3 regions of the Streptomyces sp. NPDC045287 genome follow, and region 1 is predicted to be linked to each of the others. Evidence: riboswitches for the same ligand, from Rfam matches in the RefSeq annotation. Region 1 holds a riboswitch; each other region holds the start of a gene.
The links. Region 1 has a riboswitch for cyclic di-AMP ahead of AC07D6_RS11650 (M23 family metallopeptidase). Riboswitches for the same ligand answer to the same signal wherever they lie in the genome.

Region 1 (7,745 bases):
GACGACCGGTTCCAGCCCGACGGCGACGACCTCCGGGTGGTCGTCGACCAGCCGCGACACGCGCAGCAGCAGCTCCTCCAGGGCGGCCGTGTCGACGGGCGCGGAGCCCCGCCAGCCGAAGAGGAGGGGGGCCGTCCGGATGGAGCGGACCTGCTCGGCGACGTCGCGGTCGGTGGCCGGAACGAGGCGGTGCGCCATGTCGCCGAGCAGCTCGGACGGGGCGCCGGCGAGGCCGAAGGACAGGACGGCACCGACCGCCGGGTCGATCGCGGCGCGGACGACGGTGTCGACGCCGCGCGGCACCATGGCCTGGACCACCGGCTGGAGCTCGGCGGGCCCGCCGAGGGCCTCGGTGAGCTCGGCGTACGCGGTGCGCAACTGCTCCTCGGTCGCCAGGTCGAGCCGTACGCCGCCGAGGTCGGGGCGGTGGCGCAGGTGCGGCGCGGTGGTCTTGAGGGCGACCGGATAGCCGAGGCGGGCGGCGGCGCGTACGGCGGTGTCGGGGTCGGGTGCGGGGAGGACGGGCCGTACGGCGATGCCGTAGCAGGCGAGCAGCTCGCGGGTGTCGTCCGGCGCGAGGGTGATGCCGCGCTCCCCCACGCCGCCCGTACCGCTCGCACTGCCCGTACCGCCCGTGCCGAGGAGCCGTTCGATCCGTGCGGCGGCTCCCCTCTCGTCGACGCCCTCGTACTCGGGCACCCGGCCCGGCTCGGCGGCCTTGCGCCGCCACTCGGCGTACGTGACGGCCGCGGCCAGCGCCCGCACGGCCCGCTCGGCGGCGGGGTAGGCGGGGATGTTCCCGGCGGGGGCGCCGGGCGGCACGGGACCGTCGGCGGGGGCGCGCCCGGGCTCCGGCGGCGCGCCGGGCGGACGGGGGGCGGTCGCGGTCCCCCCGTACGGCGTCCGGTCCGCCGCCGCGCCCAGCGTCGGCGCGGCGCCCGCGGGTTCCGCCCGGCCGGCCGGGGCCGGGTGCTCCGGGGCGGGGGCCGTGCTGGTCGCGGCCGCCAGGGCGTCCGCCAGGGCGCCCAGTTCGACGTGGACGACCACGACCGGCTTCGCCGGGGAGGTGGCGCACGCCTCGCGCAGGGCGGTCGCCAGCACCTCGCCCTCGCCGGCCGGTTCCGCCGTCCCCCGCAGGCCGACCCGCGGGATCGCGGTGACGACCACCGCGTCGCACGCGTCGTCGTGCAGGGCCCCGGCGAGCGCCGCCCGGAAGTCCTCGGGGGTGGCGGCGGTGGTCAGGTCGCGGGGCGGCAGCGGTCGCAGGCCCTCGGTGAGGCAGGCGTCGTACGTGAGGAGGCCCAGCGACTCGGAGTTGCCGAGGATGGCGACGCGCGGCCCCTCGGGCAGGGGCTGCCCGGCGAGCAGCAGGCCCGCGTCGACGAGCTCGGTGACCGTGTCGACGCGGATGACCCCGGCCTGGCGGAGCAGCGCGGACACCGTGGCGTGCGGGATGCGGGTGGCGGGCACCGCGTGGCCGGGGGGTGCGCTGCCGCTGTGCCGGGCGCCCTTGACGACGACGACCGGCTTGACCGCGGCGGTGCGGCGGGCGAGCCGGGTGAACTTGCGGGGGTTGCCGATGGACTCCAGGTACAGCAGGACCACGTCGGTGTCGGGGTCCTCGTACCAGTACTGGAGGATGTCGTTGCCGGAGACGTCGGCCCGGTTGCCGGCCGAGACGAACGACGACACGCCCGCGCCCCGCCGGTGCAGCCCGGAGAGCAGGGCGATGCCGATCGCGCCGGACTGGGTGAACAGGCCGATGCGCCCGGCGGCGGGCAGTTGCGGGGCGAGGGAGGCGTTGAGCCGGGCGCCGTCCGCGGTGTTGATCACGCCGAAGGCGTTGGGGCCGATGACGCGCATCCCGTACGAGCGGGCCTGCCGCACCAGGGCCCGCTGGCGCTCCCGCCCGGCCGGGCCGCTCTCGGCGTAGCCGGCGGTCAGGACGACGAGCCCGCGCACGCCGTGCTCGCCGCAGTCCGCGACGGCGTCCGGGACGTGTTCGGCGGGCACGGCGACGACGGCCAGGTCGACGGGCTCGCCGATCTCGCCGACGGAGCGGTGGGCGGGGACGCCGTCCAGGGCGGCCGGCCCTGCGGGGAGCGCGCGGTTCACGGCGTACACGGGGCCGGTGAACCCGGCGTCGACGAGGTTGCGCAGGACGGTGCGGCCGACGCCGCCGGGGGCGCGGCCCGCGCCGACGACGGCGACGGAGCCGGGGGCGAGGAGGCGCTGCACGGACCGTGCCTCGGCGCGCTGCTCGCGGGCGCGCTGGACGGCGAGGGAGCGGTCGGTGGGCTCCAGGTCGAGGTGGAGGCGGACGGCGCCGTCCTCGAAGCTGCGCTTCTGGGTGTACCCGGCGTCCGTGAACACCTTGATCATCTTGGTGTTGGCGGGCAGCACCTCCGCGGCGAACCGCCTGATGCCGCGTTCGCGGGCGACGGCGGCGATGTGCTCCAGCAGGGCGGAGGCGACGCCGCGGCCCTGGTGGGCGTCCTGGACGAGGAAGGCGACCTCGGCCTCGTCGGCGGGGGCGGCGGCGGGGCGGCCCGCGGCGTCGATCCGGTCGTAGCGGACCGTCGCGATGAACTCGCCGCCGACGGTCGCGGCCAGGCCCACCCGGTCCACGTAGTCGTGGTGGGTGAAGTGGTGCACGTCCTTGGCGGAGAGCCGGGGGTAAGGTGCGAAGAACCGGTAGTACTTCGACTCATCCGAGACCTGCTCGTAGAAGCTGACCAGGCGCTCGGCGTCGTCCGCGGTGATCGGTCTGATCCGCGCGGTGCCGCCGTCGCGCAGCACCACGTCGGCCTCCCAGTGGTCGGGGTACGCGTGCGCCGACTGATCGGACGGGTTCAGCATGGGCCAAGGGTACGGCGCCGTTCCGGCACTCCGCCGGACATGAGAGACTGGTCTAGACAACCACTAGCACTTGAAGGGCAACACCATGGCTGAGCGCCGCGTCAACGTCGGTTGGGCCGAGGGCCTGCACGCCCGCCCCGCCTCCATCTTCGTCCGTGCCGCCACGGCCTCCGGCGTCCCCGTGACCATCGCCAAGGCCGGCGGCACCCCGGTCAACGCCGCGTCGATGCTCGCGGTGCTCGGCCTGGGCGCGCAGGGCGGCGAGGAGATCGTCCTCGCCTCCGACGCCGAGGGCGCGGACGCGGCGCTGGACCGTCTGGCGAAGCTGGTCGCCGAGGGTCTTGAGGAGCTTCCCGAGACCGTCTGACGACGACCGGCAGCACCACGGAGCCGCACCGCCCGGAATTCGGGGGTGCGGCTCTCCTTCTTCCGGGACGCGCCGGATTTCCGGTTCCCGCCGGTCTCGTGGATTCCCCGATTTTCCGGGCAGTGCTTTTCGCGGGCAGCCGAAAAGGACCCCGTCATTTCTCCCTTCCTTTGTATACGGTCCCGCTGTTAATTCCGCGCTCCGGCGGTGTTTACGGGAGGTTGCGAACCCCTCACGCGGCCCGTGCGGCGCAGCCGGTGGGTGCCGCGCCACCGCTCGACGTGCTGGGCGGTGAGCATCCGGGCCCGCTCCGCGTCGCTCCGGGCGACGGCGTCGACGATCGCGCCGCGCTCCGCCCACGCCTCGGCCGGCCTGGCCGGCTCCTCGACCGCGTACATCCAGGCGGTCTTGTGGCGCAGCTGGGTGAGCAGCGAGGTCAGGCCGGGGCTGGCCGACGCCTGGGCGAGCGTCTCGTGGAACCAGTCGCCCAGCGGGCGCAGGTCCTCCCCCTGGCCGCGGCGAGCCCCCTCCCGACCCAGGCGGACGAGGCCGCGCAGCACCTTGAGGTGGGCCTCGGTGCGGCGCTGGGCGGCGCGGGCGGCGCCCAGCGGCTCCAGCAGCGTGCGCATCTCCAGCAGGTCGGCGGCGTCCTGCTCGGTCGGCTCCGCCACGCAGGCGCCGACGTGGCGGCGCGAGACGACGAAGCCCTCCGACTCCAGGGTCCGCAGCGCCTCGCGGACGGGGACGCGGGAGACGCCGTAGCGGCGGGCGAGCTGCTCCTCGGCGAGGCGGCTGCCGCGCGGCAGCACCCCGGAGACGATGTCCGCCCGGATCGCCGTACACACCGAGTGCGCGGGAATGCGCATACCGAACCTCCGAATCGCTCCGCCCACCGTTTAATCCGCGCGACACCCAATAGTTCGACGCTGTTCGGTGACTCTATTGCAACGAAGGGCATTTTCCGATCCCGGGCCGTAATCCATGGTGAATTTTTGGCCGGGGCGGTGGACTGCGGGCGGCGGAGAGGCGGAGGGGCGACGCGAAGGCCCCGGCTCGGTGACCGAGCCGGGGCCTTCGCGGAGCGGGGCGGGTCAGACGTCGACGCCGCGCGCCCGGAGGTAGGAGACCGGGTCGACGTCGGAGCCGTACTCGGCGGAGGTGCGGGCCTCGAAGTGGAGGTGGGGGCCCGTGGAGTTGCCGGTCGAGCCGGAGATGCCGATCTGCTGGCCCGGCATGACCGTCTGGCCGACCGCGACGCCGATCGAGGCGAGGTGGCCGTACTGCGTGTAGGTGCCGTCGTGCATCCGGATCACCACGTTGTTGCCGTACGCGCCGCCCCAGCCGGCCTCGACGACCGTGCCGAGGCCCACGGAGACGACGGCGGAGCCGTACGGGGCGTGGAAGTCGACGCCCGAGTGGCTGCCGGAGGACCACAGCGAGCCGCCCGCCCGGTAGGGGGTGGAGACGTACGAGCCGGCCACGGGGAGCTGGAAGGAGTTGAGGCGCTTGCGCTCGGCCTCGCGGGAGGCGCGCTCCTGGGCCTCGCGGGCGGCCTGGACCCGGGCCTCGGCCTGGCGTTCGGCCGCCGCTTCGGCCTGCGCCTGGCGCTCGGCCACCTCGGCGGCCAGCTCCTGGGCGGCGGCCTGGTCCTCGACCTCGTCGGCCAGCTCGTAGCCGGCGATGGCCTGGTTGAGGCCGGTGTCCTCCAGGGAGGCGCGCTCCGCGTCCGCGGCGAACGCCGGGGAGGCGAGGGTTCCGATGACGCCGGAGGTGGCGAGGGCGGCGGCGCCGGCGACGTGGGCGCTCCTGCGGCTCACTCGGCTCGGGGCACGGTGCTTCCCGGTGGAACGGGTGAACGCCATGAAGGGAACGTGTCCTTTCCTTCCCTCTCGCCTACCGGGTTAGCTGACGGGTTCGGAGCAGGAAGGTCTCCTACGGACCCCTCCGCGCGGTGGCGAAGGCGTCCGATTCACCCCAGGGGACATGGGTCCCCGGCTCCCCGGGCTCACGCCCGACGGGGATTCGGCGATCGCTGCCCGGTGCCGCGGGTGCGGCGGGTACGGGGGGCGGACAGCGCCTAAGACGCTATGCGGCTGATCTTTCAATCACCAAACAGACACGCTTTTTTGTAGCGCACGCCACAGAACAGACACCCAACCTCTCCAACAAAACGGACATAAGTCCGAGCGAGAACGGAACCCCGCCGTCCGGGTGGACGACGGGGTTCCGCCTCGTCAATCAGCCGGTGACGACGGTCACTTCGCCGATGCCCAGCGCCTCCACCGGCGCCTTGATCTGCGCCGCGTCCCCGACGAGGACGGTGACGAGGCGGTCCGGCGGGAAGGCGCTGACGACGGCCGCCGTCGCCTCCACCGTGCCCGTCGCGTCCAGGAGCCGGTACAGCCGTGCCTGGAAGTCGTCCGGCAGGTGCTGCTCGACCTGGTCGGCGAGGGTGCCGGCGACGGACGCCGCCGTCTCGTACTTGAGCGGGGCCACGCCCACCAGGTTGTGCACGGCGGCGTCGCGCTCGGCGTCGGTGAGCCCCTCCGCCGCGAGGGTGCGCAGCACCTTCCACAGGTCGTCCAGCGCCGGGCCGGTGTTGGGCGTGTCGACGGAGCCGCTGATGGCGAGCATCGCCGCGCCCGTGCCGTCCGGCAGGGACCGCAGGACCTGCCCGAAGGCCCGCACGCCGTACGTGTAGCCCTTCTCCTCGCGCAGGACGCGGTCCAGGCGGGAGGTGAGCGTGCCGCCCAGGCAGTACGTGCCGACGACCTGCGCGGGCCACACGCTGTCGTGCCGGTCGGGACCGACGCGGCCGATGAGGAGCTGCGTCTGCACGGCGCCCGGCCGGTCCACGATGACGACGCGACCGGTGTCGTCGGCGGTGACGGGCGACGCCGTGCGCGGGCGGGGCGCGCCGCCCGTCCACGCGCCGAGCGTGTCGTCGAGGAGCGCGTCCAGGTCGATGCCGGTCAGGTCGCCGACGACGACCGCGGTGGCCGACGCGGGGCGGACGTGGGCCTCGTAGAAGGCCCGTACGGCCGCGGAGTCGATCCGGGCGACGGTCTCCTCCGTGCCCTGGCGGGGCCGGGACATGCGCGAGGAGGCCGGGAACAGCTCGGCGGAGAGCTGCTTGGCGGCGCGGCGGGCGGGGTTGGCCGTCTCGTGCGGGATCTCGTCGAGGCGGTTGCGGACGAGGCGGTCGATCTCGTCGTCCGCGAAGGCCGGCGCCCGCAGCGCGTCGGAGAGGAGCCCGAGGGCCTTGTGCAGCCGGGAGGCCGGCACCTCCAGGGAGACCCGCACGGCGGGGTGGTCCGCGTGCGCGTCCAGGGTGGCGCCGCACCGCTCCAGCTCGGCGGCGAACTCCTCGGCGGTGTGTTTGTCCGTGCCCTCCGACAGGGCGCGCGCCATGATGGTGGCGACGCCGTCGAGGCCCTCCGGCTCGGCGTCCAGCGGGGCGTCGAGGACGATCTCGACGGCGACGACCTGCTGGCCGGGGCGGTGGCAGCGCAGCACCGTCAGGCCGTTGCCCAGCTCGCCCCGCTCGGGAGCGGGGAAGGCCCACACGCGGGGCGTGCCCGGCTTCGGCCGCGGGTGGAACTCCATGGTCGTCAGAGACACGGCAGCGTCGCTCACTGGTCCGCCCCCTCTTCCTCGTCGCTGTCGGTCCGGTCGCCGTCGTCGGCCTTGGTGGGTTCGTAGACGAGGACCGCGCGGTTGTCCGGGCGCAGCCGCTCTGCCGCGACCTCGCGCACCTCGTCGGCGGTGACGTCCAGGACCCGCTGGACGGCCGTGAGGGCGAGCTGCGGGTCGCCGAACAGGACGGCGAACCGGCACAGCTCGTCGGCGCGGCCCGCGACCGTGCCCAGCCGGTCCAGCCACTCGCGCTCCAGTTGGGCCTGGGCGCGCTCCATCTCCTCGGCGGTGGGCCCCTCGGCGGCGAACCGGGCCAGCTCCTCGTCGACGGCGGCCTCGATGTCCGGCACCTCGACCCCGGCGGAGGTCTTCACGTCCAGCCACCCCATCGAGGGCGCGCCGGCCAGCCGCAGCATCCCGAAGCCGGCGGCCACGGCGGTGCGGTCGCGCCGGACCAGCCGGTTGTGCAGCCGGGACGACTCGCCGCCGCCGAGGACGGTGAGGGCGATGTCGGCGGCGTCGCACGCGCGCGTGCCGTCGGCCGGGAGGCGGTAGGCGGCCATCAGGGCGCGGGCCGGGACGTCCTCCTCGACGACCTCGCGGAGCTGCTCGCCGATGACGTCCGGGAGCGTCCCGTCGCGCGGCGCGGGCTTGCCGTCGTGGGACGGGATGGAGCCGAAGTACTTCTCGACCCAGGCGAGCGTCTGCTCGGGGTCGATGTCGCCGACGACGGACAGGACGGCGTTGTTCGGCGCGTAGTACGTGCGGAAGAAGTCCCGGGCGTCCTCCAGCGTGGCCGCGTCCAGGTCCGCCATGGAACCGATCGGCGTGTGGTGGTAGGGGTGCCCGTCCGGGAAGACGAGGGCGGTCAGCTTCTCGAACG
Region 2 (7,745 bases), on a different contig from region 1:
TGAGTGAATGCTGTAAATCGGACACCAAAGCGGAATGGCTGATTCTGAACGGTGGGCCGGTGAGTGCGAGGCCGGGGACGGCGCCGGGCACCGGGAAGGGGCATGAGGGAGCGGCGGACACGGCGGCCCCGCCGGTCTCGGAGCCCAAAAGTCCCGTGGCCCGCAGGCGCCCCGCTCGCCCCGCTCCGGGACGGCCGGCGGGCCCGGCCCGATCAGGCGCGGTACGCGCGGACCGCCTCGGGGCCCTGGGGCCGGGGCCCGTCGAGAAGGGTGGCCGCCGTGCGCCAGGCGGCCGTCACCGCCGCGTGCGCCCGGGCGGTGCCCGTGGCGCGGTCGCCGGTCAGCGTCAGCGGGGCGCCCACGTGGACGTGCAGGGCGGGGCGGCGGAGCGGGGCGCTGAGGACGCCCACCAGTTGCCCGGCCGGGGTGCCGGAGGCGACCCGGCGGGCTCCCGCCTGACCCACGGGGACGACCGGCGCGCCGGTGCGTTCGGCCAGGCGGGACAGGCCGCTGCGGAAGGGGCCGGGTGCGGCCTCGGCGGTGCCCCCGTGCGCGGGAATCCCCCCTTCGGCGTAGATGAGGACGAGCCGTCCCCGGCGGAGGGCGGCCTCCGCCAGGTCGAGGGCGTGTGCGGCGCGGCGGTCGCCCCGGTGCACGGGGATGTGGCCCTCGCGGGTGAGTGCGCGGCCGAGCACGGGGACCCTCCACAGCCCCGCGGTCGCCATGACGACCGGCCGGGCGCCGAGGCGGCGCAGCGCGGCGAGCACGATGGCGGGGTCGGCGAGCGAGGTGTGGTTGGCGGCGAGGATGCTGCCCGGTGCGAGGTCCGCGTCGTGGTCGGCGGTCACCGAGAGGCGGCCGAAGGCAGGGACCAGGGCGTGGGCGAGGCGGCTGAGCATGCGGGTCTCCCGGTTGCGGCGGTGTCGGCCGTCATCGTCGCCGGCCGGGCGGCGGCGGGGACTGAGCACCCGTACTCAATTCGAGCAGACGTGCGCACCCGGGCAGGGGCCTCTCCCCCACGGGGGCGGATGCCCTCCGGCACGGGCCTGTAGGGCCCTGCCGGTCCTCTCCCCACGGAGGCAGAGGCGGAGGCCCCCACGGAGGCAGAGGCGGAGGCTGAGGACGGGGGCCCGGCCCGCCCTGGTGTGCCGCTTGAGCAGGGGGCGTACTGGTGGGGCGTGAGGGGCACATGTCTGCGGTGAGCTCGGGTGATTTCTTCTTCACGTTGTTCGGGGCCGGTGCGCTCGCCGCCGCCGTGCTGCCACGGCTCGTGGCCGGACGGCCGCTGTCCATGCCGCTCGTCTTCCTGCTGTGCGGGATGGTCCTCCAGGCGTCGCCGCTGCCGCTGCCCGAGGTCGATCCGGTGGGCGACCGGATCTGGGTCGAGCACCTCACCGAGGTGTGCGTCATCGTCTCGCTCATGGGTGCCGGTCTGGCCCTGAACCGGCCCGTGGGGTGGCGGCAGTGGCAGGCGTCGTGGCGACTGCTGGGCGTGACGATGCCGCTGACCATCGCGGTGACCGGCCTGCTCGCCTGGTGGCTGCTGGACTGGCCGCCCGCCGCCGCGCTGCTGCTCGCCGCCGTGCTCTCGCCCACCGACCCGGTGCTCGCCTCCGAGGTGCGGGTCGGCGCGCCCACCGAGTCCGAGCACGACGAGGACGAGGTGCGGTTCGCCCTGACCAGTGAGGCCGGGATCAACGACGGGCTCGCCTTCCCCGTCGTCATGGCGGCGGTGGCGCTGGCCGCGGCGGCCGGTACGGGGCTGTCCGGCGCGTGGGTCGGGCAGTGGCTGCTGGGCGACGTGGTCTACAAGTGCGTCGTCGGCGTCCTGGCAGGGCTCGCCGTGGGCAGGCTGCTCGGCTGGCTGTTCTTCCGCACCGGCTGGGAGTCGATGCGGCTGTCCGAGCACCGCGACGGGTTCGTCGCCCTGGGCGCCACCTTCCTCGCGTACGGGGTCACGGAACTCGCCCACGGGTACGGCTTCCTCGCCGTGTTCGTCACCGCGTGCCGGATCCGGGCCGCCGAGCGCGCCCACGGCTACCACACGGTGCTGCACGACTTCGTCGAGCAGGTCGAACGGCTCATGACCGCCGGGCTGCTCTTCCTGCTCGGCGCCTTCGTCGCCCAGGGCGCCCTCGCCCCGCTGACCTGGCAGGGCGCCCTCGTCGGCCTGCTGCTGCTCCTCGCCGTCCGGCCCCTGACCGGCTGGGTGGCGCAGCTCGGCACCGCCGCCGGTCCTCGGGAGCGCGCCGTGACCGCGTTCTTCGGCATCCGGGGCATCGGGTCGCTGTTCTACCTCGCGTACGCCCTCGGCGTGGAGGGCTTCCACGTCCCGGCGGGGGAGCTCTGGGCCGTCGTGACCTTCACCGTCCTCGCCTCCGTCGTCGTGCACGGCGTCAGCGCCTCGCCCGTCATCTCGCGCCTCGACCGGATGCGGCTGCTCAAGGCCCGGCGCAGGCACCGCGGCGGGCGGCCCGGCGACGACGACGTCGCCCACGAGCGGCTTTGACACCCCATCGGGGCCAAACGGCGTCAGCGACCGCGCCACCGCGGGGCGGGGCGTCGGTACGGCACCGTCACGCGGCCCTCGCCGCGACCGCCACGGCCCGGGTGGGGCACGGGGCGCCGACGGCCAGGCGCGCCACCGCCGCCGGTGGGCGGTCGGGGGCGGGGCCGTACGGGAGGGGCGGTGCGGTACGCGGGGCGTCGACGCGGGAGGGCGGGTACGCCGCGACCGGCGCCGCGGCCACCCGGGCCCCGGGAGCGGGGACGCGGCGGTCGGGGTGCCCGCGGCGGTGAGGAGGCCCGCGGCGCCGCTGCCGCCGCGGACCCCGCGAGGACTCCCCCGCGGGTTCCGCAAGGGCTCCCCCTGCCCGGCCGGGGCGGGTCCGCCTCCCCGCCGGCGAAGCGCCCGGCCGGTGGCTACTCGAAGCGGGACGTGTCCCCGGCGCCCCGGCGGACGATCTCCGGTGCGCCGCCGGAGAAGTCGACGACCGTGGTCGGCGCCGTGCCGCAGTCGCCCGAGTCGAGGACGGCGTCGAGGACGTGGTCGAGCCGGTCCTTGATCTCCCAGCCCTGCGTCATCGGCTCCTCCTCCCCCGGCAGCAGCAGCGTGCTCGACACGAGCGGTTCGCCCAGGTCGGCGAGGAGGGCCTGGGTCGCCGTGTGGTCGGGGATGCGCACCCCGACGGTCTTCTTCTTCGGGTGCTGCAACTGGCGGGGCACCTCCTTCGTCGCGGGGAGGATGAAGGTGTAGCGCCCGGGGGTCGCGGCCTTCAGCGCACGGAAGACGTCGTTGTCGATGTGCACGAACTGGCCGAGCTGGGCGAAGTTCTGGCAGACGAGGGTGAAGTGGTGGCGGTCGTCCAGGTCGCGGATGCTGCGGATCCGCGCCAGGCCCTCGCGGTTCCCCAGCTTGCACCCCAGCGCGTAGCAGGAGTCCGTGGGGTATGCGACGAGGGCGCCGGAGCGGATCATCTCGGCCACGTTGCCGATGACGCGGCGCTGCGGGTCGTCGGGGTGCACATCGAAGTACTTCGCCATCCGACGAGCCTAACGCGGCGTCGGGCGGGTGGCGGTCAGGCTCAGCAGAGCGCGATGCGGTCGACGTGGCCGTGCGTGCCCGTGTAGCCCTCGCCGACCGTGGTCGTCGTGGCGGGCTGCGCGGTGTGGCAGACCCCCTCCGCGCCGTCCTGGTAGACCACCTTGACGTCCACGGCGGTCGTGCAGTCGTTCGCCACCTGTGCGTAGCGCCAGCTCTGCCAGTAGGTGACGCACGACGGTGCCGGCTGCGCGTCGGCCGACGGGACGGACGCGGCGGCGGGGTGCGCCAGGGCCGTGCCCGCCGTCAGCAACGCGCCGAGTCCGGCGGTCGCGGCCATCCGTGCCATACGTGCCTTCATGGAGCTCGTTCCTCTCGGGAAGGGGAGGTGACGCCCCTCAGGCTATGGCCTGTGAAATCCCCCGAGTTAACGGGGTGTAGCGGCTTCGTAACCGATGCCGCAACGTCCTCGGCGGATCCCGGGGCGGCGGGGACCGGGCCCGTGTGACCGGGGGTCACCGCACGCTCGCGGCCTTCGCGTTCGCCGTCGGGGCCGCCGCTCCGGCCGCGCCCGCCGGGCGCCCGCCCGCCGTACCGGCCGCTCCGGCGCGCGGGCCCCACCGCCTCGGTGGGTCGACGGGCCCGCCGAGGCGGAGCCCCCGGCGGTGTGCCGCCGTCCCCGCCCGGGCAGGCGGGGACGGCGGCACACGGGAGTGACGAGAAGTCCGGAGCGGGGCCGACGGCCGGCGTCAGCGCACCCGGCCGTAGAGGACCTTCTTGGTCCAGATCCGCTCCAGCTTCACCACCGAACCCGCCTTCGGGGCGTGCCAGATCCGGTTGCTCCCGGCGTAGACGCCGACGTGGTAGACGCGGCCGCCGGAGTGGAAGAAGACCAGGTCACCCTTTTGGAGGGTGGAGGCCGAGATGTGGCGCGTGCGGTTGTACTGCTGCTGCGCGGTGCGCGGCAGGGTCTTGCCGGCCTGCTTGTACGCGTACAGCGTCAGGCCGGAGCAGTCGAACCGGGACGGGCCCGCGGCTCCGTACTTGTACGGGGAACCCTTCTTGGAGGCCGCCACGTTGAGGGCCTTCATCGCGTACGCGGGGCCCGCCGCCTGTGCGTCGGGGGCGGCGCCCGGTGCCAGCAGGGTGCCGGCGAGGGCGGCGATGGTCAGGGCCGAGACGGTGCCGGTTCGGGACAGCACGGACGGAACGTGATTCTGCGCGGACATGCGCAACCCTTCGTCATCCGCCTGCGAAGGATGACCTGTCGGGTTCGGGCAGGCGAAGTTGCCCGGCCGCTGACGCGGCTTCACCCCAAGGGACGGCCGGTGGTGCGCACGTCCCGGTACTGCTGGGTCCTCCACTCCTGCCGATTCACTTCGTGTCGACCAGATCCGGACGGCGGCAGGACTCGGCGTCCACCCGGACCGCCTCGCCACGGCGGCGAGGGCTTGTCGTCGACAGGGATCTTGACCCATGAAGGGAGGGATTTCCGAACGGAATCGGCATTTTGTGAGACTCCTCACCGTTGGCGGAATCCATGTGTGGCGAGTTGCCGAGGGGTTACGGGGGCGCGTCCGGGGGGTGTGCGGCGGACGGCGCGGGGCGTGGGCGCGCGCACGGACCACGGCCTCCAGACCCTGTCCCACCGGCGCGATATGGGCGGTCTTCAGGTCCGGTCCACCGGCGGCCACTTGGGCGTTCCGCCGCGACCGGGGAGCCCGTCGCCACCCCGGGCGAGCCGCTGGAGGGCGCGGCGGGCGGGCACCTGCCGTGACCGGCCACCGGGTGGTCAACCCTCCCTCCGGGGGCGGCGGAGCGGCCCTCCGTGCCGTTCTCCGCTCCCCGGCCGGACGCGGTGGCCGCGGGGCCCGCCCGGCGCGCGGCGGGCCCCGCGGGGGGACGGTGTTCCGCACCCGGGCTCCGCCGCTTCGGCGCGTCCGAGGCGCCGCCAGGTCCGAGCGAGGGCGACCGGGAGCCGCACGGGGAGCCGTCGAACGGGTCGGTGACGTCAGGTCCGGGCGAGGGCGGCCAGCAGTTCGTCCTCGCGCCGGGCGCTGAGGCCCGCGCGACGCGGGCGGTCCAGGCCCTGCCCGCGCTCCCAGCGGAGGGTGTCGGCCAGCAGCTCCGCACGGGGCCGGTGGCGCAGGCCCGCCGCGCGCGCCGCGGAGCCGTCCCGGGCTGACCAGCCCTCACAGCCGGGCTCGACCAGCCACATCGGCAGCGACTCGGGGCCCATGTACTCGGCCACGCCGTGCGCGAGGAGCCAGGCCGAGTCGGCCGTGACGACCGGGCCCGTGTGCCCCGCGACGTCGCGGGACAGCCCGATCCACTCGCGGAAGGGGACGACGGGGCCGACCGCGTCGTACGTGCCGGTGGTGCCCGCCTCGGCGGCGTCGAGCAGCCACGCGGAGAGGTCCCGTACGTCGACGGTCTGGGTCGGCAGGTCCGGCGTGTCCGGGACCAGCAGCGGTCCTCGCGGGTCGCGTGCGGCGCGGGCCGCCCAGTAGCCGGAGCGCCCGCTGTGGTCGCCCGGGCCGCCGATGAGCCCGGCACGGGCGATGAGGAGCCGGTCGCCCGCGGCGGCCGTCGACGCCTGCTCGCAGGCGGCCTTCGCCCCGCCGTACGCCGAGCGGTCGACCTCGTCCCGGTCGGTCGGGGCGAGGAGCGGCGCGGACTCGTCGGCGCCGATCTCGGCGTGGGAGGCGTACGCGCTGACGGAGGAGACGTACGTCCAGTGCCGGGCCCTGCCTGCGAGCGCGGCGAGCGCCCGCCGGACGAAGCCCGGCTGCCAGGACACCTCGACGACCGCGTCCCACGCGCGGTCGAGCAGCGGCGCGTACGCGTCGGGGTCGCGGCGGTCGGCGGCGACGAGCGCCGCGCCGTCCGCGACCCGCCCGCTCTCGCCGCGCGCGAGGCACGTCACCCGGTGGCCGCGCCCGAGCGCCTGCCGGGACAGCTCCCTGCCGAGCCAGGCCGTTCCGCCCAATATCAAGATCTCCATTCCGCCACTCAAGCAGTACGGGGCCCGGGCGGCCAGAGCGGTTCGCCGTCGGCGCATCCGGGTTCCGTGCGGGGCGGAGGCGGTGACTCCCCGGGGCGGTGGTCGTTGGCGTACCACGTAGGCACGAATACGACGAAAGGGACAAAAATGGAGCAGAGTGGCGGGTCCTGGGCGTACATCGGTTCGTTCACCTCGGGCGGCGGGCGCGGCATCACCGTCGCCGCCGTGGATCCGGCGAGCGGGGCGCTGACGCCGGTCGCGGCCACCGACGCGCTCGTCGATCCGTCGTGGCTCGCGCTCGACCGGGGCACCGGGGTGCTGTACGCGGTGAGCGAGACGGAATCCGGCGCGGTCGCCGCCTTCCGGGCGGCGGGCCCCGAGCTGACCCCGCTCGGCCGGCCGGTCCCGGTGGACGCCTCCGGCCCCACGCACCTGAGCGTCGCCGGACGCCGGCTGCTGACCGCCAACTACCGGTCCGGGAGCGTCAGCAGCCTGCCCCTGGACGCCGGCGGCGGCATCGCCGGACCGGCCGTCGTCCTCTCCCACCACGGCTCCGGTCCGGACCGGGACCGGCAGGAGGGGCCGCACGCCCACCAGGTGGTGCCCGACCCGAGCGGCCGGTGGGTGCTCACCACGGACCTGGGGACCGACTCGGTGCGGGTCTGCGCGCTCGACGCGGAGAGCGGGGCGCTCCGCGTGCACGGGGAGGTGGGGCTCCGCGTCGGGTCGGGACCCCGGCACCTGGCGTTCCACCCGGGCGGCGCGGTCGTGTACGTCCTGCACGAGCTGGAGCCGCAGGTGACCATGTGCCGCTGGGAGGCGGCGTCCGGGTGGCTGGAGCCGCTGTCGGAGGTCGCGGTCGACGGCGGCGGCCCCGAGGACGTACGGGCCTACCCGTCGGTGCCCGCGGTCTCGGCGGACGGGCGGTTCCTCCGGGCGGCGGTGCGGGGCTCCGACACGCTCGTCACGCTGTCCCTGGAGGACGGGGCGGAGAAGCCGCGGCCCGCGGGGAGCGTGGGGTGCGGCGGGAGCTGGCCGCGCGACCTCGTCGCCGACCCCTCGGGGCGCAGGCTGTACGTGGCGAACGAGTGGTCCGGGGACGTGACGTGGTTCGACGCGGACCCGCTGGACGGGCGGCTGCGCCGCTGCGGCTCGGTGGAGGTGCCCGCCGCCGCGTGCGTCGTCTTCTCCTGAGCCGGT
Region 3 (7,745 bases), on a different contig from region 1:
CTGCGCGGCCGCTGGACGATGCTCCAGACGGCCCGCAGGGGGCTCTTCGCGCAGATGGTCGTCGTCCCGCTGCTCCAGCGGCACCGGATCCTCACCCAGGTCTCCGGCGACCGCCTGGAGGTCATCAAACTGATCCCGCCGCTGGTGGTCGGGGAGGAGGACGTCGACCGGTTCGTCACCGCGTTCACCGCGGTGATGGACGAGGCGCACAGCGGCGGTGGACTGATCTGGGACTTCGGGCGCACCCTGGTCAAGCAGGCCGTCGCCAACCGGTGATTTTTGCCCAGGAGGCAAGAAAATTGCCCCCCGGGAAATTTCCTGGCGCAATGGACGCATGACGACCGTCGAAGGCGAGCCGGCCGACGCGCTGCCGGACGTCGCGCCCCAACTGCGCGCCCTGCGCCGCCGCAGGGGCCTGACCCTGGAGGCGGCCGCCCGGCGCGCCGGGCTCTCCCCGGCCCACCTGTCCCGCCTGGAGACCGGCCGCCGCCAGCCGTCGCTGCCGATGCTGCTCGGGCTCGCCCGTACCTACGGTACGACCGTGTCGGAGCTGCTCGGCGAGGCGGCCCACGCCGCGGACCCGGTGGTCCGCGCCGGCCGCGCCGAGCCGGTCGAGGCCGGCGGCTGGACCTACCACCAGGCGGGCGCGGCGAACAGGGCCATGCAGGCGCTGCGCGTGGAGGTCCCGTACACGGGGCTGCGCGACGCGGTCCGCGTCCACCCGGGCGAGGAGTGGCTGTACGTGCTCGCCGGGCGCGTACGGCTGGCGCTCGGCGACGCCGTGCACGTCCTCGACCCGGGCGACAGCGCCCACTTCGACTCGCTCACCCCGCACCGGATCGCCGCGGCCACCCGCGACGGGGCGGAGCTGCTGTTCGTCCACACCCTCCTGCAGAGCTCCGCCGCCGACCTGTGCCTCGGCGGCGGCCCCGCCCAGCGCCACTGAGACGACCGAGAGGTACGCGTGTCCGAGCCGGAGAACCCGAACCCCATCCCCAGCACCCAGGAGCGGTGGATCAACCGCAACCTCGTCATACGGCTGTTCGCCTACCTGGTCGCGGGCCACCTCTTCGCGGCCTTCCTCTACCTGCTCTTCCTGCTCGGCGGCCAGAACCAGTAGCCGCCCGGCCCGCGCGGTCCTCAGACGTCGAGCAGGCGCTCGCGCAGCCGGTCGCGGGTCTCGCCGCTCAGACCGAGCCCCTCGCCGAGGTACCGCTCGGTGGAGCCCCAGGTCTCCTCGATCGTCGCGTACGCCGTGTGCAGGTACTCGGCGCGCGCGTCGAACAGCGGGCCGAGCAGCTCCATCACCTCCGGGGACATCCCGGCGGGCGACGAGTCGCTGCGGCGGACCTTGTACCGGCGGTGCGGGTCGTTCGACTTCAGGTAGTCCGCCTCGATCGCCTCGCGCTCCACGCCGACCGCCAGCAGCACCACCGCCACGGACAGACCCGCGCGGTCCTTGCCCGCCGCGCAGTGCATCAGCGCGGGCACGCTGTCCGCGGCGAGGGCGTGCAGGACCCGGCTGTGCTCCGCGGTGCGCTCGACGACGATGCCGCGGTAGGCGGCCCGCATCCGCGCCGCCGCCTTGCCGTCCCCGAGCAGGTCCCGCAACTGGTCCAGGTCGCCGTTGCGGACCATCCCCCAGAACTCGGCGCCGTCGGCCGGGTCCGTCAGCGGGATGTTGACGTTACGCACCCCGGGCAGCTCCACGTCCGGGCCCTCCAGCGCCTGATCGGCGGCGTTGCGGAAGTCGAAGACGGTGTGCAGCCCGAGCGACGTCAGGAACGCCGCGTCCTCCTCGGTGGCGTGCGCGAGGTGCCCGCTGCGGAACAGCACCCCGGGCCGCACCCGGCGCCCGTCCACGGTCGGCAGCCCGCCCACGTCACGGAAGTTGCGGACGCCGGTCAGCTCCGGCTCGGCGGTCGACGGGAAGGACGGCAGCTGCTGCGTCACGGGAGCTCCTCCGTGTCTGGCGTCGGCGACGGCCGCCGACGAGGTAGCGGTCCGACGATACGACATCGCTTCCCCGGGCAAGGATCCGCCGCGTGCCGGCCCTTCGCGTCGCCGCGGGGTGGGTGCGGCGCACCGTCCCGCCGGTGGCGCGCGGGTGGCGGGACGCCCTGCTCCCCACCGTGGCCGCGTCCTGTTCCGGCGTGGTTCGCCCAGGGGAGCCAGGCGGCTTCGGCGCGATGATCGTCCGCTTGTGTCGCTGTTGATCCGATGATCACGTAAGAGAGATTCTGTCGCTTCTGTCCGTATTGATGGAGTACGTCATAACGCGCCCTGGAAACAAGGGGGATGGGCTCCACCGCGTGAGCAGCGTCATAAAGGTGACGGATCGTATCCGGTGGCGCCGCCTGGAATCCCCGCGCCGCACGGGAATTCATGATCCGTAATCCACGGAGGGTGACCGGAATTCCCCGAAGAATTCCCCGGCGTGAATGAGCGGGGGCAACCATCCGCTTGTTCCCGTCGTCCCCACTCGTTTACGGTCCCGTTCCAGCCGGGCGGATCGCCGAATCCTGCCGCCGCCCCGGAATTCGCACCCACCCACGTGTGGCAGGAGCGGGGGAACCAGGTAGGCCGCCGTACGGGAATTCCCGTACGGCTCGGGGTGAAGTCGCGCCACCCGCGCGGCCGGGCAGCTCCAGCCCGAACCCGACAGCTCACCTCGCAGGCGCCGGAGAGGAATTCGCCATGCCCGCCAAGGGTAAGCACCGCCGTATCAAGTCCAGCCCGCTCACGCGCGGTTTCGTCGCCGCCGGAACGGGTGGTGCCGCCATCGCCCTCCCGCTCCTCGGTGCGACCGGCGCGCACGCCGCCGCCCCCGCCGCGGCCCCGGCCGCCGCCCCCGCGCAGACGGCCGCCGTCGCGTCCGCCGCCGGGACCGCCAAGCCCGCGCCGCGCGTCTACACCGTCGTCGCCGGCGACTACCTGGCGAAGATCGCCCACAACAAGAACGTCGAGGGCGGCTGGAAGAAGCTGTACGCCGACAACCGCGAGGCCATCGGCGACGACCCGGCGCTCATCCACCCGGGCCTGAAGCTCACCCTCGGCGCCAAGGCCGACGACTCCCGCGGCGAGCGCGCCTCCCGGTCCGCCGCCAAGACCCAGGCCCCCGCCGAGGTCCAGGCCCCCGCCGAGGCGAAGCCCGCGGCCGACACCCCGGCCGAGGCCGAGACCCAGGCCCCGGCCGAGACCCAGGCCCCGGCCGAGACCCAGGCCCCGGCCGAGACCCAGGCCCCGGCCGAGACCCAGACGCCCGCGCAGAGCGGCTCCGGCTTCACCGCCCCGGTCTCCGCCGGCATCACCACCCCGTACCGCGCCTCCGGCTCCATGTGGTCCTCCGGCTACCACACGGGCGTCGACTTCGCCGCCTCCTCCGGCAGCACCGTCAAGGCCGTCGGCCCGGGCACCGTCGTCTCCGCCGGCTGGAGCGGCGCGTACGGCAACGAGGTCGTCATCAAGCACGAGGACGGCAACTACTCGCAGTACGCCCACCTGTCCTCCCTCTCCGTCTCCGCCGGCCAGACCGTCGGCGGCGGGCAGCAGATCGGCCTGTCCGGTTCCACCGGCAACTCGACCGGCCCGCACCTGCACTTCGAGATCCGCACCAGCCCCAGCTACGGCTCGGACGTCGACCCGCTGGCCTACCTCCGGAGCCACGGCGTCAGCATCTGAACCTGACGCGCGCGTCACCGCGAACCGCCGCCGCCCGGCACCCCGCGAGGGTGCCGGGCAGCGGCGCGGTGGCGGAGATCACGCCCCGTCAACCCCTCCTTACGGTCGCGTAGGTCACATCCCACGGTGGATGATGTGCTGCCGTGGCAGACGATTCGACGATGGGGGAGAACGACGTGATCGGGTCGTACACGGCGATCGGCGACAGCTTCACCGAGGGTGTGGGGGACCCGGGCCCGGACGGGCGGTTCCTCGGCTGGGCCGACCGCCTCGCGGTCCTGCTCGCCGACCGGCTCCCGGAGGGCCGGGAGTTCCGGTACGCCAACCTCGCCGTGCGCGGCAGGCTCCTCGACCAGATCGTGGAGGAGCAGGTGCCCCGAGCCAAGGAGCTCCTCCCCGACCTGGTGACCTTCTGCGCCGGCGGCAACGACATCATCCGGCCCGGCAGCGACCCCGACGACGTGGCCGCGCGCTTCGAACGCGCGGTCGCGGACCTGACCTCCGTCATCGGCACGGTCGTGGTGACCACCGGATTCGACACGCGCGGCGTCCCGGTCCTGCGCCGCCTGCGCGGCAGGATCGCCACGTACAACAGCCACGTCCGGGCCATCGCCGACCGGTACGGCTGCCCGGTCCTGGACCTGTGGTCGCTCAGGACCGTCCAGGACCGCCGCGCCTGGGACGCGGACCGGCTCCACCTGTCGCCCGAGGGGCACACGCGGGTCGCGCTGCGAGCCGCCCAGCTCCTCGGCCTCGACGTGCCGGCCGACCCCGACCAGCCGTGGCCGCCGCTCCCGCCGCGCGGCACCCTGGAGGAGCGGCGCGACGACATCCAGTGGGCCCGCGAGTACCTCGTCCCCTGGATCGGCCGCCGTCTGCGCGGCGAGAGCTCCGGCGACCGGATCTCGGCCAAGCGCCCGGACCTGCTGCCGCTGTAGCGGACGCTCCGGTACGGCGAGCGGGGCGCGGGCGCCGGCCACGCGCGCGTACGGGGCGGTCCGCTCAGGGGGGAGGCCGGTGCCGGCCCCGATCGGCCGGCCACGCGCGCGTACGGGGCGGTCCGGCCCCGGCCCCACCGCCGGCCACGCGCGCAGGGGGGCGGCTCCGCCTCCGCGCGCGCCGCGGTCGCCGTACGGGCCGACCCGGCCGGTTCGCCGGGAACCCGCCTCCACGCGTGCGCCCCGGCCGCTCAGGCCCCGCCCTCCCCGGTCCCGCCCAGCTCCCGCTCCAGGGCCTCGTCCGCCCAGCGCAGCACCGTCGTACGACTCAACGACCCCCGGTACGCCGTCATCCGGACGCCCAGCCCGTCGAGGAGCGCCGTCAGCCGCCCGGCCGCGCCCTCCGGGTCGGGGCACCGGAACTCGCCCGCCGCCGCTCCCTGCGCGAACACCTCCGCCAGCGCGGCCCTCCACTGCCGGTCGAGCCGCGCCGCGACCTCCCGCAGCGCGCGTTCCCGCGGAGCCGCCGCCCAGCACTCGATCCACAGCCGCCATCCCCGGGTCCGCCGGCCCGGCACGTACCAGCGCACGGCCGCCCGCAGCCGCCGGGCCGCCGGGGCCCGCCGGTCCAGGACGCGGCGCAGCTCCGCCAAGTCCCCCTCCGCCGCGTGGGCGAACGCCGCCGCGACCAGCTTCTCCTTCGTCGAGAAGTGGTACAGGACCAGCGCCCCGCTCACCCCGAGCGCCGCCGCCACGTCCGCGACCCGCACCGCCGCCATGCCGCGCGCCTCGATCTGGGCGACGGTCGCCCGCAGCAGCTCCTCGCGCCGCTCGGCCGCCGACAGCCGCACCCTCGTCACGTCATCCGCCCGTCCTCCGCCCTTCGCACGCGACAGTATCCCGGACGCCCGCCCACCGCCCCGCAGCCCTGTCGTACCGTCCGCTCATAATGGAAGGACCCGAGCCCCCTGGAGGTGCTGTGTCCGGCGACGACGCTCTCGGACGGCTGCGCGCCCGGTTCCTCTCCCTGCGGCCGGCCGCCTTCGGCGCGGACGCCACCGGGGACCGGCTGGAACGGATCCGCCGCTCGCCGAACTTCGCGGACGGCGCCTTCCGCAACCCCGGCGCCACCCGGCACAGGCCCTCCGGCTCGGCCGCCGAGTTCGCGAAGACGTACTTCCGCAAGGAGGAACGCGTCCGCCGCGCCCCCGCCCGCCCCGTGCCCCTCCACCCGACCACGGCCGCCGACCTGGCCCGGCCCCCGGCCTCCGGGCTGCGCCTGACCTGGATGGGGCACTCCAGCGTGTTCGCCGAGATCGACGGCCTGCGCGTCCTGTTCGACCCGGTCTGGGGCGACCGCTGCTCGCCCTTCTCCTTCGCCGGGCCCAAGCGGCTGCACCCGGTGCCGCTGCCGCTCGCCGCGCTGGGACCGGTCGACGTCGTCGTGATCTCCCACGACCACTACGACCACCTCGACCTGCCCACGATCCGCGCCCTGGCCGGGACGGACACGCTCTTCGCCGTCCCGCTCGGCGTCGGCGCCCACCTGGAGCGCTGGGGCGTGGCCCCCTCCCGGCTGCGCGAGCTGGACTGGGACGAGTCGACGCGGATCCGCGACGTGCGGCTCACGGCCACCCCGGCCCGCCACTTCTGCGGCCGCGGCCTGCGCAACCGGCAGCACACGCTCTGGGCGTCCTGGGTCGTCGCCGGCCCGGAGCACCGCGTCTACCACAGCGGCGACACGGGCTACTTCCCCGGCTTCCACGACATCGGCGCGACGCACGGCCCGTTCGACGCCACCATGATCCAGATCGGCGCGTACTCGGACTTCTGGCCCGACATCCACATGACGCCGGCCGAGGGCCTGCGCGCCCACCTCGACCTCCAGGGCGGCCGGCCCTCCGGCGTGATGCTGCCCATCCACTGGGCCACGTTCAACCTCGCCCCGCACCCCTGGGCCGAACCGGGGGAGTGGACGGTCGCGGCAGCAGCCGCCGTGGGGCAGGCGGTCGCCCTGCCCGTCCCCGGTCAGCCCTTCGAGCCTGCCGGCGACCTCCCCGCGCACCTCTGGTGGCGGGACGCGTCCCCGTCACCGCCCCGCAGGTGGCCCGTCCCGGAGACCGCTCCGGTGGCACCCCGCGACGGACTCGACCTCGTGGACGAGGGCTGACCGCGGGCGGACCCGAGCGCGCGACGGAACCCCCGGCGACCATGTGGAAGCCGGGCGGGCGCGGGCCCTGCGAGTCGTCGACGGGCCATCGCGTCGAAGGGGTCGGGAACGGACCTCGGACACCTCCGGCGTGCGGTCGCCCTCGGCGTCGTCGGACTCGTCGTGCTCGAAGCGGGCGATCAGCGGGAGCACGAGCAGCGCGGGCAGGAACGGGTGCGCCCGGGTGTACGCGGCCGGCGCCCGGTGCAGAGGGGTGCTGGGGTCCGCGAGCTGGGCGGCCATCGAGCCGTTGAACAGTTCCGGCCGGTCGGCCGTACGCCGGAACCGTCGCACCCCCTCCGTCAGGGCGGGGCCGGGGCGGTGGCGTCCCTGCCGGCGATCCGGGCGGCCGCCGCGTCGGCGGCGTACTCCTGGTCGCGGGCGCCGGCCAGCGTGGCGCGGAAGTACGGCTTGGCGTACGCGGTGTGGATCCGGGCCATCGCGCGGTACGTGACGTCCACGTGCCGGGTGTCGACCTCGCCCGCCCTCCTGCCCTTGGCCGCGGCCTCGGCGCTCTTCTTCTCCTGCCGGGCCTGTTCACGGGCCGCGGTCTTCCCGGCGCGCTCCTCGACGTGCCTGATGGTGTTCAGGGTCTGGGTGCGGCCGCGCACGGTGAGGGCGGCGAGGCGGGTGTCGGCGTTGGAGTAGTGGCCCAGTTCGTGCGCGATGACCGATCGGAGCTGGGCCTCCGTCAGGTCCTGGGGAAGGGGCACGCCGAGGTGGAGGCGGCGCTGGCCGGGCAGCAGGCCGAGCAGGCGGGCGTCCTCGACGACGGCCGCGTTGGCGTCCGGTACCAGCGGGATGCGGGACGGCGCGCGGGTGCCGATCCGGTCGGCCGGCTCCCGTACGGTCCGCCACGGCTCGGGTTCGTCGGCCTTCGTGACGGGCAGGCCGGGGGTTCGTCGGCCTTGGGCGTG

Region 2: linked by a shared signal. The riboswitch ahead of AC07D6_RS05385 (C40 family peptidase) and the one ahead of AC07D6_RS11650 (M23 family metallopeptidase) in region 1 are both predicted to bind cyclic di-AMP.
Region 3: linked by a shared signal. The riboswitch ahead of AC07D6_RS12100 (M23 family metallopeptidase) and the one ahead of AC07D6_RS11650 (M23 family metallopeptidase) in region 1 are both predicted to bind cyclic di-AMP.

The regions. Positions count from the first base shown of each region.
Region 1 is NZ_JBWKJG010000005.1:297,938-305,682, forward strand. Features, by position in the region: gene AC07D6_RS11635 (bifunctional acetate--CoA ligase family protein/GNAT family N-acetyltransferase) at 1-2,859, opposite strand, end outside; gene AC07D6_RS11640 (HPr family phosphocarrier protein) at 2,945-3,226, shown strand; gene AC07D6_RS11645 (GntR family transcriptional regulator) at 3,415-4,092, opposite strand; gene AC07D6_RS11650 (M23 family metallopeptidase) at 4,318-5,088, opposite strand; cyclic di-AMP (ydaO/yuaA leader) riboswitch at 5,102-5,264, opposite strand; gene AC07D6_RS11655 (M16 family metallopeptidase) at 5,465-6,832, opposite strand; gene AC07D6_RS11660 (M16 family metallopeptidase) at 6,859-7,745, opposite strand, start outside.
Region 2 is NZ_JBWKJG010000002.1:507,657-515,401, reverse strand. Features, by position in the region: gene AC07D6_RS05405 (lysophospholipid acyltransferase family protein) at 213-899, opposite strand; gene AC07D6_RS05400 (cation:proton antiporter) at 1,190-2,509, shown strand; gene AC07D6_RS05395 (L-threonylcarbamoyladenylate synthase) at 2,923-3,543, opposite strand; gene AC07D6_RS05390 (alpha-amylase) at 3,585-3,902, opposite strand; gene AC07D6_RS05385 (C40 family peptidase) at 4,291-4,770, opposite strand; cyclic di-AMP (ydaO/yuaA leader) riboswitch at 4,774-4,935, opposite strand; gene AC07D6_RS05380 (NAD-dependent epimerase/dehydratase family protein) at 5,553-6,545, opposite strand; gene AC07D6_RS05375 (lactonase family protein) at 6,693-7,739, shown strand.
Region 3 is NZ_JBWKJG010000006.1:18,169-25,913, reverse strand. Features, by position in the region: gene AC07D6_RS12120 (aspartate aminotransferase family protein) at 1-276, shown strand, start outside; gene AC07D6_RS12115 (XRE family transcriptional regulator) at 335-946, shown strand; gene AC07D6_RS12110 (DUF6126 family protein) at 965-1,120, shown strand; gene AC07D6_RS12105 (tyrosine-protein phosphatase) at 1,141-1,953, opposite strand; cyclic di-AMP (ydaO/yuaA leader) riboswitch at 2,538-2,693, shown strand; gene AC07D6_RS12100 (M23 family metallopeptidase) at 2,698-3,681, shown strand; gene AC07D6_RS12095 (SGNH/GDSL hydrolase family protein) at 3,843-4,619, shown strand; gene AC07D6_RS12090 (TetR/AcrR family transcriptional regulator) at 4,871-5,479, opposite strand; gene AC07D6_RS12085 (MBL fold metallo-hydrolase) at 5,599-6,789, shown strand; gene AC07D6_RS12080 (M48 family metalloprotease) at 7,131-7,541, opposite strand; gene AC07D6_RS12075 (hypothetical protein) at 7,520-7,745, opposite strand, start outside.